2 regions of the Glutamicibacter endophyticus genome follow, and region 1 is predicted to be linked to the other one. Evidence: riboswitches for the same ligand, from Rfam matches in the RefSeq annotation. Region 1 holds a riboswitch; the other holds the start of a gene.
What was found. Region 1 has a riboswitch for S-adenosylmethionine ahead of ACJD00_RS04465 (bifunctional o-acetylhomoserine/o-acetylserine sulfhydrylase). Riboswitches for the same ligand answer to the same signal wherever they lie in the genome.
Positions count from the first base shown of each region.

Region 2: another riboswitch for S-adenosylmethionine. It lies ahead of ACJD00_RS03275 (O-acetylhomoserine aminocarboxypropyltransferase/cysteine synthase family protein); the one in region 1 lies ahead of ACJD00_RS04465 (bifunctional o-acetylhomoserine/o-acetylserine sulfhydrylase).

Region 1 covers NZ_CP174200.1:935,056-944,717, forward strand. Annotated here, with positions in the region: gene ACJD00_RS04445 (aminoglycoside phosphotransferase family protein) at 1-157, opposite strand, end outside; gene ACJD00_RS04450 (CPBP family intramembrane glutamic endopeptidase) at 249-1,022, shown strand; gene ACJD00_RS04455 (GNAT family acetyltransferase) at 1,033-1,470, shown strand; gene ACJD00_RS04460 (VOC family protein) at 1,525-2,169, opposite strand; SAM riboswitch class IV at 2,524-2,643, shown strand; gene ACJD00_RS04465 (bifunctional o-acetylhomoserine/o-acetylserine sulfhydrylase) at 2,736-4,079, shown strand; gene metX (homoserine O-acetyltransferase MetX) at 4,085-5,236, shown strand; gene ACJD00_RS04475 (class I SAM-dependent methyltransferase) at 5,479-6,216, opposite strand; gene ACJD00_RS04480 (SGNH/GDSL hydrolase family protein) at 6,232-7,077, opposite strand; gene ACJD00_RS04485 (alpha/beta hydrolase) at 7,132-7,791, shown strand; gene ACJD00_RS04490 (RNA-binding S4 domain-containing protein) at 7,788-8,012, opposite strand; gene ACJD00_RS04495 (glycine--tRNA ligase) at 8,176-9,561, shown strand; gene ACJD00_RS04500 (GNAT family N-acetyltransferase) at 9,565-9,662, shown strand, end outside.
Region 2 covers NZ_CP174200.1:671,736-681,397, reverse strand. Annotated here, with positions in the region: gene ACJD00_RS03295 (GtrA family protein) at 1-253, opposite strand, end outside; gene ACJD00_RS03290 (gamma carbonic anhydrase family protein) at 383-901, shown strand; gene ACJD00_RS03285 (hypothetical protein) at 923-2,590, opposite strand; gene ACJD00_RS03280 (cystathionine gamma-synthase) at 2,680-3,882, opposite strand; gene ACJD00_RS03275 (O-acetylhomoserine aminocarboxypropyltransferase/cysteine synthase family protein) at 3,879-5,204, opposite strand; SAM riboswitch class I at 5,488-5,578, opposite strand; gene ACJD00_RS03270 (LysR family transcriptional regulator) at 5,818-6,759, opposite strand; gene ACJD00_RS03265 (DUF1852 domain-containing protein) at 6,883-7,875, shown strand; gene ACJD00_RS03260 (methionine synthase) at 7,893-8,933, shown strand; gene ACJD00_RS03255 (flavin reductase family protein) at 8,968-9,498, shown strand.

The DNA of each region.
Region 1 (9,662 bases):
CCTGCTTAGTACGGGCCATTCGGATCACGGCCTGCCCTTCGGCAATGAGCACCCGGTGAAATTGCCCGCCGGTATTGATAGTGGCCTGCTCCCAGTCGACGGACGGATAAAAGTCGCGGGCAAATTCTCGTTCGGCAGTTAAAGCTAACGACGTCATCAGGATCCTCGGATTGACATGTGGGTTCAGAACCAACCTTAGCCGCTACTCGCTCAGTGCAAACACAGCAGTCACTGCCTATGATCATGGGGTGAGACCTCAACTGCCTGTCGTTACGTCCCGCGCCGATCGTTCACCACGTCTCGAAGTGCTACTGGTACTGGCCCTATCACTGGGACAAAGCGCCGTGTATTCGCTGGTCAGTTTCCTCGACAAGCTCACGCGTGCGCCGCTGGGGGAGCAAACCACGTCGCTGAATAACTCGCTAAGTACGCGGCCCTACCTAGACCTGACTTACCAGCTCCTCGACATACTTTTTGCGCTCGTCCCGGTGGTGCTCAGTCTGTACTTCCTGCGCCTGACCCTCGGTCGTACCGTCCATGACATTGGTTTCGACCTGCGGCGTCCATTCCGGGACCTGCTGATGGGTGCGGCACTTTTCCTCGCCATGGGATTAGGCACCCTGGGCCTCTACGCGGCAGGCCGGGCCCTAGGGATCACCACAGCGCTGCACGCAGCAAACTTAGCCGAATACTGGTGGAGCATTCCGGTGCTACTGCTATCCGCAGCGCGCCATGCAATTCTCGAAGAAGTCATCATGCTGGCCTTTCTCGGTGCCTACCGGAGGTTCTTCGGGCTCTCGACCATGGCGGTCATTGTGGTCTCAGCGCTCGTGCGCGGTAGCTATCACCTCTATCAGGGCGTCGGACCGTTCCTCGGCAACTTCGTCATGGGACTGGTCTTCGGCTGGATCTATCAGCGTTATGGCCGGGTAATGCCACTAGTGATAGCCCATTTCCTCTTAGACGCGGTGGGCTTTGTCGGGTTTATGCTCATTGGCCCGGCCATCGGCATCGGAAACTAGGAGACGGATCATGGACATCAGAATTGTTGCCGCCACCGAAGAGCACGGTACCGCCCTGATTTCTTTGTGGGAGGAGGCCGAGCTACTGCGACCCTGGAATGATGCTCGGGCAGATATCCGCCGCGCTATCACGGGGCCCTCGTCGGATCTGCTCCTCGGGATGGTCGACGGGCAGCTGGTCGCTTCGGTGATGGTAGGCCACGACGGGCACCGTGGGTGGCTTTATTATCTTGCGGTAGCTCAGGAGGCGCGGCGTCGAGGCTTCGGGCGTGCAATGGTGCAGGCGGGGACGAGTTGGCTTGAACAGCGAGGAGTACCCAAGGTCCAATTGATGGTGCGCGATGGCAATGAGCAGGCCCGTGACTTCTATCGCGCCTTGGGTTTTGAAAGACAACGCGTCGAGGTGCTGGGAATGGTTCTTCCACAGACGCTGGATGCATCGCCTTAAAACGTGGAGGTCGGCACGCCCCAAGGGCGTATGCCGACCTCACACTGCAAAGTTCTAAAGAACCACGGTGCCATTCGGAGTTTCGAAGGTTACCGACATGATGCCAGGAGTCCCGTTCGGCGCCTGGTAATTCATGATGACGTCGCCTAGGACTACCTCACGCGGTTGTCCAAGCCATTCGAGTACCCGATCACGTGATCCGGCGATCGAGATCTGCGAAATCGAACCGCGCGGTTCTAGCGCGCGTGAGGGGTGCAATTCCTCGGTGCCCTCGTCCCAGCGAATTAGGTAGGGGACCTGCGGATCGGCGATGAGTCCCTTGATGCCGATCTGGCGCCAAGTCAGCTCACGGCCATCTGGGAACTTGCGGTTACCCGGCACGGATTCACGACCCAGCCGTTGCTCGGCGTCCGAGAGGTCATCGAGTGAGACAACCCAGCCCATCCAGCCGCCGCCGGCCTCGGAGCGGGCCCGCACCGCTTGGCCGAAGGGGGCCTTGTCGCTGGCCGGGTGATTCAGTACCTCGACAACTTCGAGGTACTGATTGTTCGTTAGCGGAAAAATTACGTTGCGAGTTCCGAATCGTGGATGCACGCCACCTTTGACGAAATCCAATCCCAAGGTCTTGGATACCCGCTCGGCAGTAGGCATCAGCCCATCTGGGCCACAAGCGTACGAAACGTGATCTAGCCTCATCATGGCTACATCATTGCACCATGTGATTCAAGTCTCGACTTAGGGTTACCTTAGTTGAGTTTGGGCCCGTCATTGAGCCTATTTGCTGGAGTAAACCGCAGGTCGCATCCAAAGTGTTGCCCTCGAGCTGGTTTGGTCGATCACTATGCAGTGCTGCCAGAAGTGGGGCGACGGTGGTGTCTAGGTAAGCGCGCTGCGTTCTGAAGTCGCGCGGTTTTCTGTCCAGGGTTTCCCGCTTCAGGGTGCTGGTCGAATATTCTTTGATCTGATTCCCTGATTACGTGATTGTGACCCACTGCGTCACGTCAATATGTCACAGATTGCAAAATTCTTCGACAGTCGGCAGACTTATAGCTAGGTCATGAGTTCCAGCGACAAGCCCCGGCTCGCTGGACGGCAACCCTCCAACCGCGGTGGGGTGCCCCGGGTGAAGACCTGGCCCTGCACGCAGATGCGTGCTCAGGACAAGCGCGGGTTACTCCCTGGAAGGCGCCACCGTGTGGTCTTCCATGCAGGTGTGTTTTCAGTGGTGTACCCCTAACTAGTTATGAACTAATTGGAGGAAAACCATGAGCCAGAATTGGTCCTTTGAAACTCGTCAGATCCACGCAGGACAGACACCTGACCCGGTGACCGGTGCACGTGCGCTACCGATCTACCAGACCACGTCGTTCGTCTTCCCGAGTGCCGAGAGCGCCGCGGCGCGATTTGCACTTCAAGAACTTGAGCCGATCTATACCCGTATCGGCAATCCCACGCAGGAAGCCGTCGAAAACCGCATCGCAGATCTCGAAGGCGGCGTGGGCGCACTGCTACTGTCCTCCGGGCAGGCAGCAACCAGTTTCGCCATTCTGAATCTCGCCGAAGCCGGCGATCACATCGTGGCCAGCCCCAGCCTTTACGGTGGTACGCAGAACCTGCTCAAGCACACCCTGAAGCGTCTGGGCATTGAGGTTACCTTCGTGGCCGACCCGGACAATCTCGAGGCATGGCGCGAGGCCGTGCGTCCAAACACCAAGGCCTTCTTCGGTGAGGTAGTCTCCAACCCGCGCCAGGACGTGCTGGACATCGAAGGTGTGGCCGCCGTGGCCCACGAAGCCGGCGTGCCGTTGCTCGTGGACAACACCCTAGCGACGCCGTACCTGGTCCGTCCGATCGAGTGGGGCGCCGATATTGTCATTCATTCGGCCACCAAGTACCTCGGCGGACATGGCACCGCCATCGCTGGCGTAATCGTTGACTCGGGGAATTTCGACTTCGCTAAGGACCCGGAACGATTCCCGGGCTTCAACACCCCGGACGAGTCCTACAACGGCCTGGTCTTCGCCCGTGACCTTGGCGTCAACGGCATTTTCGGGGCCAACTTGGCCTACATCCTCAAGGCCCGGGTCCAGCTCCTGCGTGACCTCGGATCCGCGGTGGCACCTTTCAACGCGTTCCTGATCGCACAGGGACTTGAGACGTTGTCGTTGCGCGTGGAGCGCCACGTGGCCAATGCCAAGGCCGTGGCGGAATTCCTTGAACAGCACGAACTGGTCGAATCCGTCAGCTACGCGGGGCTTCCTTCGTCGCCATGGTACGAGCGTGGGCAGAAGTACGCTCCGCAGGGTGTTGGGGCCATCGTGGCCTTCGAAGTGGCCGGTGGCACCGCCGCCGGGCAAGCCTTTGTCGATGGACTCAAGCTTCACTCCAACCTTGCCAACATCGGCGACGTGCGCTCGCTGGTGGTGCACCCCGACTCCACCACGCACGCGCAGCTCTCCGCCGAGGAACGTCTGGCCGCCGGTGTGCGTCCGGGCCTCGTGCGGTTGAGCGTTGGCATCGAAAATATCCAGGATATTCTGGCCGATCTCGAGCTCGGCTTCGCCGCCGTAGGTGAGCTCGGCTCGAAGGAATTGCAAGAGACACGCTAAGGCATATGAGCATACCCGTGACTACCGAGCCGACGTATTCGGATCACCCGACCATCGACGGACAGGACGGCATTGTGCGCCGCCTGTCCGTGGGTGAGCACCATTTTGAAACCGGAGGGTACCTGCCCGAGGTGGAGCTGGCCTACGAAACCTTTGGCACGCTCAATGCCGAGGGCAGCAACGCGGTGCTGGTGCTGCATGCGCTGACCGGAGATGCACATGTGGCAACCGGGCATGCCGCACAGCCCGGCTGGTGGGCTGACTTCGTAGGTCCGGGGCTCACCGTGGACACGGATAAATATTTCGTGCTCAGCGTCAATATGCTCGGTGGGTGCAACGGTTCCACCGGACCATCGAGCCACGACGCGCATGGCCGTCCCTATGGGTCGCGCTTCCCGTTCACCACAATTCGCGATGCGGTGCACGTCGAGGCGAAACTCGCCGATGTCCTAGGGATCGACGTGTTTCATGCGGTGATGGGTGGTTCCATGGGTGGAGCGCGCGCTCTGGAATGGGCCGTGCAGTATCCGGATCGGGTGAGGAATCTGGTGGTTATGGCTGCCACCGGTCAGTCCACTGCCGAACAGATCGCCTTCGCTCAGGTGCAAATCGAATCGATTCGGCAGGACCCATACTTCGCTCAAGGGGACTACTACGCAAATGCCGTAGGCCCCGATGCGGGTTTGGGTATCGCCCGCAAATTGGCCCACATTACGTACCGTTCCGAGGCGGAACTGGAACACCGCTTCGGGCGGACGGCGCAGGGCCAAGAACAACCACTGGGATCTGCAACCTGGCCACGCGGTCGCTACCAGGTGGAGAGCTACCTCGACCACCAGGCCGGCAAGCTGGTCAACCGTTTCGATGCGAACAGCTATGTGGTGCTCACCGAGGCGCTGATGAGCCACGATATCGCGCGTGGTTTCGATTCCTTCGAGGCGGCATTGGCCCGGCTCGCGGAGGTCAACGTGGTAATTGCGGCAGTGCGTAGCGATCGACTGTACTTCCCGGAACAGTCCGAACGGCTGGCCGCGGCACTGCCTGTGCCGAAGCCGGTGTACTACATCGACTCACCCATTGGCCACGATGGTTTCCTGACGGACGCCAAACAGCTGCACGGGGTGCTCAGCCATCTGGTTTTCGAGCAAGAGCCCTAAATATGGAAATGCGCTACGGCCCGTAATCCGACTCCTCAGTATGCGATGGAGCTTCGCGGTTGCGGGCCGTAGTTCGTTGGCGGGAGCGCCAGAGGCACACGCCCACCCAGAGCACGGCCATAGCGCCACAGCCTATAGCTGCCCGGTCGTTCCCTGTGCCCAGAGACCAGAAGCTCAGCATGGCAAAGAGGGCGCTGATCAGCGCCGCCATGCGGACGGAGATCGACGACCGGCGCATCTGATCAGCTCCGCCGCGTCCCGGCAGTAGCCACGAAGATCATCAGCGGCTCGGTACCGGTAAAAGCGGAGTGCTGCCAGTCGCTATACACGGCCCTGAGGGTAAATCCAGCGTGTACTAGCTGTTCCGTGATGCGCTGCCGCGTGCGGAAGACTAGGTCCAGGTCCTCAACGATTTGCTGCCCCGTAGTTAGTCGCTGGGTTTCGAAACGCAGCGAAACCACCTCACCGGTTATGCCACGCAGCTGCGTGGATTCACGAAGCGGGCCGAGGGCCGCGGTGTGCCTGGTCGTACTACCTTCGCCGACCCAGGATTCCCAAGCGCGCGCCTGCGGATTACGTGATTCGAAGGCGATCATCCCGCCCGGCCTGAGCCGTTCGTGCAGGTCGTTCAGCGTGCGTTGCCACTGCGGATCGGGGATATGCTGCGCCACATTGCCGCTGAGCACCGCATAGTCTGCCCGCAACGCAGGTAGTGAAGTGCTATCTCCCTCAATCCACTGCACGCGCTCAGCGCCGGGGCGTTGCCGTGCCTGTTCGAGCATCACCGCGGCCGGATCTAGTCCTACAACCGTTCGTCCTTCGGCGGCCAAGCTCACCGTCAGCAGGCCGGTGCCACAGCCCACATCCACAATTACCTCGGCCTGAATCTCTTCGGCTAAGGCTCGATAAAAATCATGATCCGGCCCGTCGGGATTATCCTCATCGTAGAGCGTTGCCAATTGTGGGTGGGTGTAAGCCATGGCCGGTCCTTTGCGCTAGAGCTGGTCGCTTTCGGCACCGGCGCCGAGCGAATCGTTTGCCCGTTGCGTTGAAAACGGTACCGCTTCGGGACGCTTGGGGGTGATTCCGTCGCCGGAGGACTGGTGCCGCAGACGGCGTAGCACCCACGGGGCGAGATGCTCACGGGCCCATTGCAGGTCATCGATGCGAGCCTCGCGCCAAGAACGCAGATCCGGGTCGACGGCGATGTCCAGGTCGAGTTCATGCGAGACGTTCAGCGAATCTAAGGCCATGGCTGCGATCTGCTGGTGTCCTAGCGGCGAGAAATGTAACCGGTCTTCTGACCACATGACCGGCTGATGCAGCTGCCGCATGGCCCACAAGTCCGCCACAATCGCGTCGTGGCGTGCGGCGACCGTGCGCACGTTCTCGTTATAGATGGCAACCTTGCCGCGAATTCCGCCCAATACTGGGGTATCTCGGATATCCGGACCGGTGAACAGCAGGATGCTGGCGCCGGTACTGGCCAAATCCGCGATGAAACCATCGAGAAGTTCGGCGATGCTATCCGGGTCCCCGCCGGGGCGCAGCACATCGTTGCCGCCTGCACAGACGCTGATCAGATCGGGGCGCAGGGCCTTGGCCGGCTCGGTTTGCTCATCGATGATCTGCCGGATGAGGCGTCCACGGATGGCGAGGTTGGCATAGGAGAAGCCCGGATTTTGCCGGGCTAGCTCCTCCGCTACCCGATCGGCCCAGCCACGGTGCCGTCCGGGGTTATGCGGATCGGGATCGCCGATGCCCTCGGTGAAAGAGTCTCCCAATGCGACGTAGCGGTGCCAGGGATGCTGCGGTGCTTCGTGGTCAATATTTTGGGTCACAGTAGTTATGTTACTCATCAGTCATAAAAGGTACATAGGTAGGCTTGGGGCATTATGGGAATTGAAAACACCGCTCCGGTCGCCCTGATTTCGCGAACCGACGATGAACGACTTGGTACCCCGTTGCTCGTGCTCCTGCACGGATACGGTTCAAATGAAGAAGACCTCATGTCCTTGGCCCGCTACTTGCCCGAGGACTTCACCTACCTCTCGGTCCGCGCGCCCTTGTCCGCCGGCCCCGGTTTTAGCTGGTTCCCGCTGACCAGCGAGATCGACTACTCGGTCGACGCAGTGCAGTATGCGGTGCGCGGCCTCTGGGAACTGCTCGAGCCACTGTGCGCCGAACATTCATCGGTGACCCTGTTGGGATTCTCGCAGGGCATGGCCATGGCCACGTCGCTGGCGCGCCACCGCCCCGAGGCCATTGATGCGGTGGTCGGACTGTCCGGTTTCGCGGTACAGATGCCCGAGGATGGTTTCTTTGACGATGAGGCGCTGCGGGCCCGCCCGCTACCGATGTTCTGGGGGCGTGACACCGCCGACCCGGTAATTACCGCGGATAAGATCGCCTATACCTTGCAGTGGGTGCCGGAACATACCGTGCTGACCAGCGAGCAGTATCAGGGGATCGCGCACTCCGTGTGTGCCGAAGAGATTAGCGACGTGGCCCGCTTCCTCGCCGACCACGTCCTGGCTCAGGCCGAGCAAGCTTAGTTGCTGCGGACCCGTACGCATTCGCCGTTAACGCAGACCACGTCGCCGGGCTGAATCTGTGCGCCACGGCGCGTGTCGACCTGACCGTTGACGGTCACCTCTCCGGCCTGGATCAGTTCCTTGGCGTGAATGCCATCCTCGGCGAGGGAGGCGAGTTTTAGTAGCTGCCCGAGGCGAATGGACTCGTCACGGATTTCCAGGTCAAAGATTTCGGTGCTCATACCCCCATTGTTCCGCATCCAGCGGTGAGCCGGTGCGGGCAGGGATGTAAAAGATGCCACATGGCACACACTTCGTCCATCCCTGCCCGGGGCGCTAGGCTTAACGGGTATGTGTTTCCTACGGACCGCAACCAGCGGCCTCGTAATGTCCTTTGGAGTTGATATGGCGCCACAGTCCAAGCTTGATCAGGTAATCTCTCTGGCAAAACGCCGGGGTTTCGTGTTCCAGGCCGGTGAGATCTACGGCGGTTCCCGCTCCGCATGGGATTACGGACCGCTGGGAACCGAGCTGAAAGAAAACATCAAGCGCGAATGGTGGCAGCACTTCGTGCGCAGCCGCGAAGACATGGTGGGTCTGGATTCCTCGATCATCCTGCCCAAGGCTGTGTGGGAAGCCTCCGGCCACGTCGCAACCTTCACCGACCCGTTGGTGGAGTGCACCCAGTGCCACAAGCGTCACCGTCAGGACCACCTGATCGAGGCCTACGAGGCAAAGAAGGGTCGCGCCCCGGAGAACGGCATGGCCGATATCGCCTGCCCGGATTGCGGCACCAAGGGACAGTTCACCGAGCCGCAGCTCTTCTCCGGTCTGGTGAAGACCTACCTGGGGCCCGTGGATAGCGAAACCGGCCTGCACTACATGCGACCGGAGACCGCTCAGGGCATCTTCGTGAACTTCAACAACGTGCTCACCGCTAGCCGCAAGAAGCCACCGTTCGGCATTGGCCAGATCGGTAAGGCCTTCCGTAACGAAATCACTCCGGGAAACTTCATCTTCCGCACCCGTGAATTCGAGCAGATGGAAATCGAGTTCTTCACCGCACCAGACGAGGCAGCACAGCACTTCGACGAGTGGGTCAAGTACTGCTGGGACTGGTTCATCGACCTGGGCATGAACCCGGAGAATCTGCGCCAGTTCGACGTCCCCGAGGACGAGCGTGCGCACTACTCGGCCGGAACCATCGACTTCGAGTACCGTTTCGGCTTCCAGGGCTCCGAGTGGGGCGAGCTGATGGGTGTGGCCAACCGCACCGACTACGACCTCTCGAGCCACTCCAAGGCCTCGGGCACCGAGCTGTCCTTCTTCAACCAGGCCACCGGCGAACGCTTTATCCCCTACGTGATCGAGCCGTCCTTCGGCCTGACCCGTTCGATGATGGCCTTCTTGGTGGATGCCTACACCGAAGACGAGGCACCGAACACCAAGGGCGGGGTGGATAAGCGCACCGTGCTGAAGCTCGATCCGCGCCTGGCGCCGGTCAAGGCCGCCGTGTTGCCGCTGAGCCGCAACGAGAACCTGTCGCCGAAGGCGAAGGACCTGGCCGCCGAACTACGCAAGCGCTGGAATATCGACTTTGACGACGCCGGAGCCATCGGGCGCCGTTACCGTCGCCAGGATGAGATCGGTACCCCGTTCTGCATCACGGTGGACTTCGACACCCTTGAGGACCAGGCGGTGACCATCCGCGAGCGTGACACCATGGCGCAGGAACGCGTCGCGCTGGACCAGGTGTCGGCGTACCTCTCCGAGCGTCTGAACGGAGCCTAGGGTTTGGGCGAGCTGACCTTCCGACCCTGGCGCTCCGGCGATGACCTGGAACTACTTCAGGTCCTCGGAGACCCGCGCTCGCCGCAGGCGCATCAAGACCG
Region 2 (9,662 bases), 260 kb from region 1:
AGACGATCACGAAAGCCGGAGCCTGATAGCGCTTGGCCAGGGCGTTGTTGCGCCCCTGGAAGGTATAGTGCCGCGAAAGAAGAAAGGACACCACGGTGGCTACGCAGTTCGCAATCAGAAAGGCGGTGGTGGGATGCGCTCCCAACACGGTCAGCTTCAGCCCATAGTTCACCGCGAGGGTGAGCACGAAGCAGAAACCTCCGACGCCGGCGAAACGTATCAGCCGCTTCAGTACGTCATTCTCTGCGGCCACAACACCCCTCGCCTTTCGTCCATCGGATAAATTCCCATGTCAGCCTAGCAGTCATCGGCTCGTCGGGCGTCGGCGACATGCTTTGGCACGGATTGACCAGCGGACCCCGGCGGCGCCTACAGTAGTGCTATGGCTCACCTCATTACCATCAACGACCACACCCCCACCGTCGGTCAGGACGTATTCCTCGCCGTCACCGCGGTTCTCAGCGGCGACGTGCAGCTAGGCGACGAGGCCAGCGCCTTCTACGGCGTGTCCGTTCGCGGGGACTCCGCCCCTATCCGGGTCGGAGCCGGCACCAATCTTCAAGACAACGTCGTGCTCCACGCCGACGCCGGTTTCCCATGCACCCTGGGCGACCGGGTGTCGGTGGGTCACTCGGCAGTGGTGCACGGGGCCACCATCGGCGACGGATGCCTGATCGGCATGAGCGCCACCGTGATGAACGGTGCCGTTGTGGGCGAGCAGTCGCTCATCGCCGCCGGCGCGCTCGTGCTGGAAGGCACGCAGATTCCGCCACGCTCACTGGTCGCTGGTGTGCCTGCGAAGGTGCGCCGCGAGCTGACCGACGAGGAAGTGGCCGGCTTGGCGCAGAACTCGGCGACCTATCTGCAATTGCAGGCGAAGCACCGCGCCGCGCAGAGCTAGGCGCTACCCACTCCATCTGCATTAGGCGGCGAACCAGTAACTGTTGCGCACCGGTGGGGAGCCACGTCCCAAATAGTCCGGGAGCAGCACCGCCGGTGGGGAGCCGTCCTCATAGGTGACGATCTTAAACAGTCCGGCGTGCACCGCAATATGGTGCATCGGGCAGAGCAGACAACCGTTATCCGTTGAGGTTTCTCCGCCGTCTTCCCAGTGTTTGATGTGGTGCGCCTCGGTGCGCCCGGCGGGCATGTGACAGCCCGGGTAGATGCAGCCGCGGTCGCGGGCCGCTAACGCCCGGCGCATATGCGGTGGGAAGAGTCGTTGTGCGCGGCCCACGTCGAGCGCCTGGCCTTGGCCGCCGAAGACCACCGGGTAGATTCCGGACCGGCACAGTTCAAGCCGTAGCTCCTCCGCAGTCAGCGGCAATCCGTGTTCGGTCACCGCAGCCCCAAGTTGGCAGGCGCGCATCTTCTCGTAGTCCAGATGCACGATCACGCTGGCACCGGGCAGGCTGCCGGTTCCGCGGCGGCTGCCGCGGGTCCGCAGCGCGGTGACCAGTGCGGTCAGTCGGCGTAGTTCGACGGTCAGCTCGGGGAGTTCGGTTATAGGCTCTTCCTGGGTCGCCGGTGAACTGGCCGCGGGTTTATCTATCTCGGTGCCCGTCGACTCGGGGCCGGAATCAGAAGCGCCGACGTCGGGAGCCGCGGGGTTCGGGTCGCGGGCCCAGTCCGGCATCGATTCCTCGTCGTCCCACGAGGGCGCGGCGAGCGCACCGGTAGCCTGGGCGACGCTATCGAGTGCCTGCGAGGCCAGTTCGAGCCGGTTTCCGACCCCTGTGCGCGGGTTATCACCCTCGTCGACGGTTCGCTCGAATACCTCGGCTTGGTCCGGCAGCATCTTCAGCGTGTAGTGCATCAGCCCATTGCGCAGACCCCGTTTATATAGACCGGCTTCGGCCAGTAGCGCGCGCATGCTGCGCTGCTGCGCTACCCGGGCGGCACCCTCGTCGCGCAGCCGTTTGGATGCGGTGCTCGGGTCCTCGGCAATCAGCCGCAGGGCGGTGTGTTCAAGCTCGGTACGCTGCACATCGGTGTCGGCCTCGGGAAGGTCGTTGGATAGCCGTTCCAGCGTGCTGGCCGCGGTGCGTAGGGTGCGCGGATCCACCGCGGGTGCCTCGCCCGCGCCGGGGGTCGTGCCGGTATTACGGGTGGTGGAAGTGGTCGGAGTTGCGAATTGTTCGGCCAGCAGTGGGAAGTGCGGGGCGCGGCGGGTGCCGTCCGCGGCGACGGAGCCAATCAGCGCGCGGGCCGAGGCCTGGCGGCCCCGGGCCACACCCACCGAGACACCCAGCCAGGATGTGAGCATGTCGATACTGTTTGCATAAGCGCCGCGGCCGTCGGCCCGGGTGCCGGTAAGCGCGCGAAGTTCTTGGGGCGATGGGGCCGACGGCAGCGCGGCCAGGCGATCCAGCGAGGCGGTGGTGAGTTGATGCGCGGCGCTTCGCTCCAGTGCGTCGATCACCACCGGGTAGGTACGGGACAACGCCGCCTCGGCACGGTCGGTGAGCGCGGCGAGGTAGGCCGCATGCCCGGGGGCCATCTCGCGCCCCAGCAGCTCAAGGCTCGCCCGCTCGAGGGTGCTGACCGCGGTGGCCAGCTGGGCCAGAACGGTCGCGTCGTCGGTACTCATAACCACAAGGTTGCGCCCCGACACCGTGACCGGTATCGGGGCGCGAGCGAGTTGTGGACAACGCCGGGGTGGCGCGCCTGGATGGCGTGTTAGACGGTGAGCACGGCGCCTTGGTCCGCGCGCTCGGCCAGTGCCAGCCCGCGTTCGAGGTCGGCCAGCAGATCCTCGGTATCCTCGATCCCGACCGACAGGCGCACGAGTTCGCCGGGGATTTCCAGCGGGGTGCCAATCAGGCTGGCGTGGGTCATCTCCCGCGGGTAGCACACGAGCGATTCCACTCCGCCGAGCGAGACGGAGAGCTGGAACAGTTCCATCGACTCGGCCAGCGCCCGCGCGGCGGGTTCACTGTGCAGCCGCAACGAGACGATTCCGCCGAAACCGCGCTGCTGGCTGGCGGCCAGTTCGTGGCCCGGATGGTCGGCCAGTCCCGGGTAGTAGACCTCGGCCACCTGCGGTTGCTCGGTGAGCCAGTGCGCAATGCGGCCGGCGGTGGCGCAGTGCCGTTCCATGCGCAACCCCAGGGTTTTCAGCCCGCGGGCGGCCAGATAGTTATCCTGCGGCCCGGATACCGCGCCGCCGGCGAACTGCTGGTAGCCCACGGCCTCGGCCAGCGACTGTCCGCGGTGCAGATAGTCGGCGACGATGACCGCACCGCCGAGCACGTCGGAATGCCCGCCAATGTATTTGGTGGTGGAGTGCACCACCGCATGCGCCCCAAAGTCCAGCGGGCGTTGCAGGTAGGGGGTGGCGAAGGTGTTATCGACGACGAGCAGCGCCCCGGCTTCGTGGGCCAGCGCCGCCCACCCGGCGATGTCGGCGATGCCCAGCAGCGGATTGGAGGGGGTTTCCAGCCAGAGCAGGGCGGTGTTTGGGCGCAGCGCGCCGCGCACCTGATCGAGGTTGGTGATATCCACGGTGCTGGCACTGATCCCCCACTTGTGGTGTAACCGGGTGATCAGCCGGTTGGTGCCGCCGTAGCCGTCGGCGCCGAGCACAATGTGATCGCCCGGGGCGAGCACGGCGCGCAGCAGGGCGTCTTCGGCGGCGATGCCGGAGGCGAAGGAGAAACCCGCGGCCCCGCCTTCGAGGGCGCTGAGCTGCTCTTCGAAGCCGCCCCGGGTGGGGTTGGAGCCGCGCGAGTATTCATGCCCGGCACGCAACACGTTGATGCCGTCTTGGATGAAGGTGCTGGTTTGGTAGATGGGCGGGATGACCGCCCCGGTGTGCGGGTCTTTGCCTTGGCCGGCGTGGACGGCCAGGGTGTTGAATCCGTGGCGTGGTGAGGTGCTCATGCGAAGGCTCCTTCCGGGGCGAGGGTGATCTGTGCGGCGGCGTGATCCAGGGCCTGGAACAGGTCGGCGATGAGGTCGGCCGGCTCCTCGAGACCGATGGATAGGCGCAGCGTTGCCTTGGAGAGTCCGGCGGCGGCCAGTTGTTCGTCGTTGAGTCGACAGTGGGTCATGGTGGCCGGGTGGACCACCATCGAGCGCACGTCGCCGATGTTTGCGGCCAGGGTGAAGAGCTGCAGGGCGTCGAGCACCGGGGAGACCAGGGAGGCGTCGGCCAGTTCGATGGCCAGCACGCAGCCGGTGCCGCGCGGGGCGACGTGGGCGGCCAGCTCGTGGTCCTGGTGCCCCGGCTGGCTCGGGTGGTGCACCCGGCGCACCAGCGCGTGCCCGGCGGCGGCCTCGGCAAGTTCCAGCACGGTACGCTGCACCCGTTCGGTGCGCACATTGAGCGTCTCGATGCCGGTGAGAATGCCGGAGGCGGCGGCCGGCGACAGCGAGGGCCCGAGGTCATGCAGGAATTTGGAGCGCACCAGCATGGCGTAGGCGGCGCTGCCGTAGCGTTCGAGCAGGGAGTACTGCCCGTAGCGCGGACGCGGCGCGGCGATCTGCGGCCAGCGTGCGGCGTCGGAGAAATCGAAGGTTCCCGCGTCGACGACCAGTCCGCCAAGCACCTGGCCGTGTCCGGCAAGCGCCTTGGTGGCCGAGTGCACGACGATATCGGCCCCGTGCTCGATCGGGCGGTAGTTCGCGGGGGTGGCCAACGTGTTGTCGACGACCACCGGAATGTTGTGGCGGTGTGCTAGCTCGGAGAGTCCCTGCAGGTCGAGCAGCGTGCACAGCGGGTTGGAGACCGATTCGACGAAGAAGGCGCGGGTGTCCTCTTCGATGGCGTCGGCCCAGGCGCTGAGGTCTTCCGGGTCGACAAAGCTCACGCGGATTCCGAAGTCGTTGAAGGAGTCGGTGAACAGGTCCACGGTGCCGCCGTAGAGCTTATTCGAGGCGACGATGTGCTTCGCGCCCTGGGTCAGCGCCAGCAGCGAGAGGGCGACGGCGGCCTGCCCGGTGGCGGTGGCCACCGCTTGGGCCCCGCCTTCGAGGGTGGCGACGCGTGCTTCGAGGGCAGCGACCGTGGGATTGCCGGTGCGGGAGTAGGTGAATCCGGGTTCGCGCAACGCAAATTTTTCGATGGCCTCGGCGTGCGAGCCGAATTCGTAGGCCGCGGCGGCGTAGACCGGGACGGTGAGTGGACGGTAGGGGCCCTCGGGCGAGTATCCGGCGTGGACTGCTGAGGTGGCCCCGTGCCAGGTGCTGTTCGGCTGTGACATATGTGCGTGTTCCTTGCCGGTTGGATGTCGGGTGGGGTGGGCGGAGATCAGGCGTGCGCGCTGATGCGCATGCCGGTGCGTTGCATACTGGTGGCGACGTGGCGCACCGGTGCGTGTTGGCGGGGTGGCGATGCCATTGCTTCGCTCATGTCTCCTCCTCGTTTCTCGTCACACGAGGGAGTGCACCGATCGGCGTCTATGCGAGGTACCTGGTAGGGAGGGTTGCTGCCCTCCCCTTCACGGTACGAGGCACAGCGCAACGTCCAAGGGCGTTGTCGGAACTGCTCCATCGTTCCTGGCGGTAGCACCTTTCGGTTTCCCGATGGTTGCTGCGACGTCGACGAGCCAGATCTCTCGGTCGCTCTTGATGGGGTGTTGTAATTCCATGGTTCGGCATGGGCGCCCGAGGAGGCAAACGGCACCGAACCGCGTGCTTCACACAACGCCAATCCGCGTCATATGTCGCAGTGTCGTCATATTGACGGCCCGGTGAACGCCTCTTTATGACATGCGCGGTGAGCCAAGATCCGCGAAATTCCGGGATTCGAGCGCCAAAAGATGTCGCGCCGGGTCGCCCGATGACAGTTCATGACACGCAGGAAGAGCGTTGGCGTCAGCCGAGCAGGTGAACTCCGAAGCTCGCGACCACCGAACGCACCTCGTCGAGGTAGCGCTGGGCCTGATCGGTGAGCGGGACCGCGGCGTGGTCGATCCAGCCGATCTCGATGCGTTCGTCCACATCCAGCGGGATGGCCACGATCGAGGGGTCGAGTTCGTCGCTGATGATGCCGGTCGAGATCGTGTACCCGCCGAGTCCGATCATCAGGTTGAAGATGGTTGCACGATCGGAGACCCGAATTTCGCGTTTGCTCGAGAGCGTGGAGAGGATTTCTTCGGCGAAGTAGAAGGAGTTGCTCGCCCCCTGGTCGAAGGTGAGCCGCGGTAGCTCCTCGAGATCTTCAAGGGTCGCCCGCTCCCGCGAGGCCAGCGGGTTGCTACGCGAGATGAAGATGTGCGGGTCGGCGAGGAATAGCGGGTGGAACACCAGCCGGGACTCGCGCAGCAGTTTGTCGATGACCTTCCGGTTGAAGTCGTTGCGGTAGAGAATGCCGATTTCACTGCGTAGTGTGCGGACATCTTCGATGATGTCCTCGGTGCGTGTCTCGCGCAGCGAGAACTCGTACTGCTCGGCCCCGCTGGCCTGGACCATCTTCACGAAGGCGTCGACGGCGAAGGAATAGTGCTGGGTGGAGATCCCGAGGAGGCGGGGTGCCGGCGGCCGGTCGAGATAGCGTTGTTCGAGCAGTTCGACCTGTTCGAGCACCTGCCGGGCGTAGCCGAGGAATTCCCCGCCCTCGACGGTCAGGGCCACGCCCCGCGCGGAGCGGACCAGAAGCCTGCGCCCAACCCGGGTTTCGAGTTCCTTCATCGCCGCGGACATCGTTGGCTGTGCGACGTAGAGCAGGTCGGCGGCCGCGGAGATCGACCCCTCGGAAGCAACCGTGAGGAAATAGCGCAACTGCTGCAGCGTGAGACCGTTCACTCCTTGAGCCATAGATTTAGTCTATACGAATCCATAGTCACGTCGAGTTACCTGATATCCGCCGATTCACTGCATGATTGACGAAACGACTTCCCCCGGCCTTACTTCAGGCCCCCTAGCACCAGATTGGCCGCCATGGCACACGCGTTTACCTTTAGCATCAGCACCACTGACTTCGACGAGCACTACACCCCGTCGGCGAGCTCGCGCATTACGACGAACTTCGCCAACCTGGCCCGCGGTGAGAACCGCCAGGAGAACCTGCGCAACGCGTTGACGATGATCAACCGCCGTTTCAACGCGCTGGCACACTGGGACAACCCGGACGGGGACCGCTACGCCCTCGAACTGAAGATCATCTCGGCCAATGTGCACTTCACCTCCAACGACGGGCCTCAGCAGTTCCCGCTGCTCGAGGTGCTCGATACCTGGATTCTCGATAAGCAGACCGGCACCCGGACCCACGGCATCGTCGGTAATAACTTCTCCTCCTACGTACGGGACTATGACTTCAGCGTGGTCCTGCCCGCCGCGGTCGACGAGTCGGGCACCCCGGCGCTCCCGCAGGATTTCGGCGACCTGCACGGTCAGCTCTTCCAGCACTTCCTCGACTCCGAGGCCTACCAGGAGCACTTCGCGCAGCTACCGGTGATTTGCATCAGCGTCTCCACCTCCAAGACCTACCGCCGCACGGGCAATAGCCACCCTGTCTTGGGTCTTGAGTACCAGCAGGAGGACTACTCGCTCACCGACGCGTACTTCGCGAAGATGGGTCTGCGCGTGCGCTACTTTATGCCTGCCGGCAGCGTGGCACCACTGGCCTTCTACTTCCGTGGCGACCTGCTCAACGACTACACCAACCTGCAGCTGATCAGCACTATCAGCACCATGGAGACGTTCCAGAAGATCTACCGCCCCGAGATCTACAATGCGAACTCGGCCGCGCCGGCGGTCTACCGCCCCAGCCTGAACGCACATGATTTCTCGCGGACCCTAATCTCCTACGATCGCGAGGAGCGCACCCGTCTCGGGGCGACGCAGGGCCGGTACACCGAGGAGCACTTCATCACCCCGAACCGCGAACTACTCGAGCAGTGGGCCGCCGCCTACCCGACTCCCGTCGCTTAAAGACCCAAGGACGCACCATGACTAACAAGTTACTTCCGACCTCCATCGTCGGCAGCCTGCCCAAGCCCTCCTGGCTGGCTCAGCCCGAGACGCTCTGGTCCCCGTGGAAACTCGAGGGTAGCGAACTGCGCGAAGGCAAGTACGATGCCATGCGCGCGGCCGTGCTGGAGCAGACCCACCGCGGCATCGACATCATCAGCGACGGCGAACAAAGCCGCCAGCACTTCGTCACGACCTTCATCGAGCACCTGACCGGGGTTGATTTCGACAAGCGCGAAACCGTGCGCATCCGCGACCGCTATGACGCGAGCGTGCCCAGCGTCGTCGGCGCCGTAGAGCGCGAGAAGCCGGTGTTCGTCCAGGACGCGGCCTTCCTGCGTTCCTGCACCGACCGCCAGATCAAGTGGACCCTTCCCGGCCCGATGACGATGGTCGACACGCTCTACGACGCGCACTACCGCAGCCGCGAGAAGCTGGCCTGGGAGTTCGCAACCATCCTGAATCAGGAGGCGAAGGAGCTCGAGGCCGCCGGCGTCGACGTCATCCAGTTCGACGAGCCCGCGTTCAACGTATTCTTCGACGAGGTCGCCGACTGGGGCGTCGCGGCGCTGGAACGTGCCTGCCAGGGACTGAAGGCCGAGACCGTGGTGCACATCTGCTTCGGCTACGGCATCAAGGCAAACAACGATTGGAAGGCGACCCTCGGCACCCAGTGGCGCCACTACGAGAAGTCCTTCCCGCTGCTACAGCGCTCCTGCCTCGACACCGTTTCCTTGGAGTCGCATCACTCGAACGTTCCGCTCGAGGTTGTCGAGCTCGTGCGCGGCAAGAAGGTCATGCTCGGAGCGATCGACGTGGCCAACGTGGAGATCGAAACCCCGGACGAGGTCGCCCAGACGCTGCGGTCGGCGCTTGAGTACGTCGACGCGGACAAGCTGATCCCAAGCACCAACTGCGGTATGGCACCGTTCCCCCGGGATGTTGCGCTGGCTAAGCTGAGCGCACTGAGCGCGGGCGCCTCCATCCTCCGCGAGGAGCTTGTCGGTGCCCACGTCTGAAATTACGACCACCGAGGCACCGACCGGTGACGCTATGCACGCTTCGGCATCCTCTCTGGCCGCCGAGGACTTCAAGGCCGTCTTTCGCGGACACCCCAGCGGCGTCACGGTCATCACGGCCGATGCTGGCGACGGGCCGGTGGCCCTAACCGCCTCATCGGTCGCCTCGGTGAGCGCAGAGCCTCCACTGCTCGTGTTCTCGATCTCGTCGCTCTCCTCGACCGCCGAGGCTCTGCTGCGGGCCGAGAGTGTTGTGGTGCATTTCCTCGACGGCAACGACGTGGAGGTGGCGAAGCTGGGTGCCACCAGTGGCATCGATCGCTTCGCGCAGGCCCAGACCTGGACACGCCTGGAGACCGGCGAACCCGTGTTTGACGGGGTGCGCGCTTGGGTTCGCTGCGTAATCGTCGATCGGATGCAGGCCGGAACCTCGACGATTGTGGTCGCCCGCGCAGTGGAATCGCAGATTGCGCGCGACGCGCAGCCGGGCGGCGCTGGAGATGCACTGGTCTATCACAACCGCACCTGGCACCGCCTAGGTGATCATTCCCGCCTCGACGGCTGAGGACGTTCTAGTGACCTGCCCCGTTTCCGGCACCGTGCTTTTCCAGAAAGTATCGGCGAATCACAGCGAGATCTGTAGGACGCTGGAACCGCGGCGCAGACGGTGACAGAATGCGGCTGCGGTAGCGCGACGTCGTTTCTAAGTCTGAGCATTTTCGAAACACT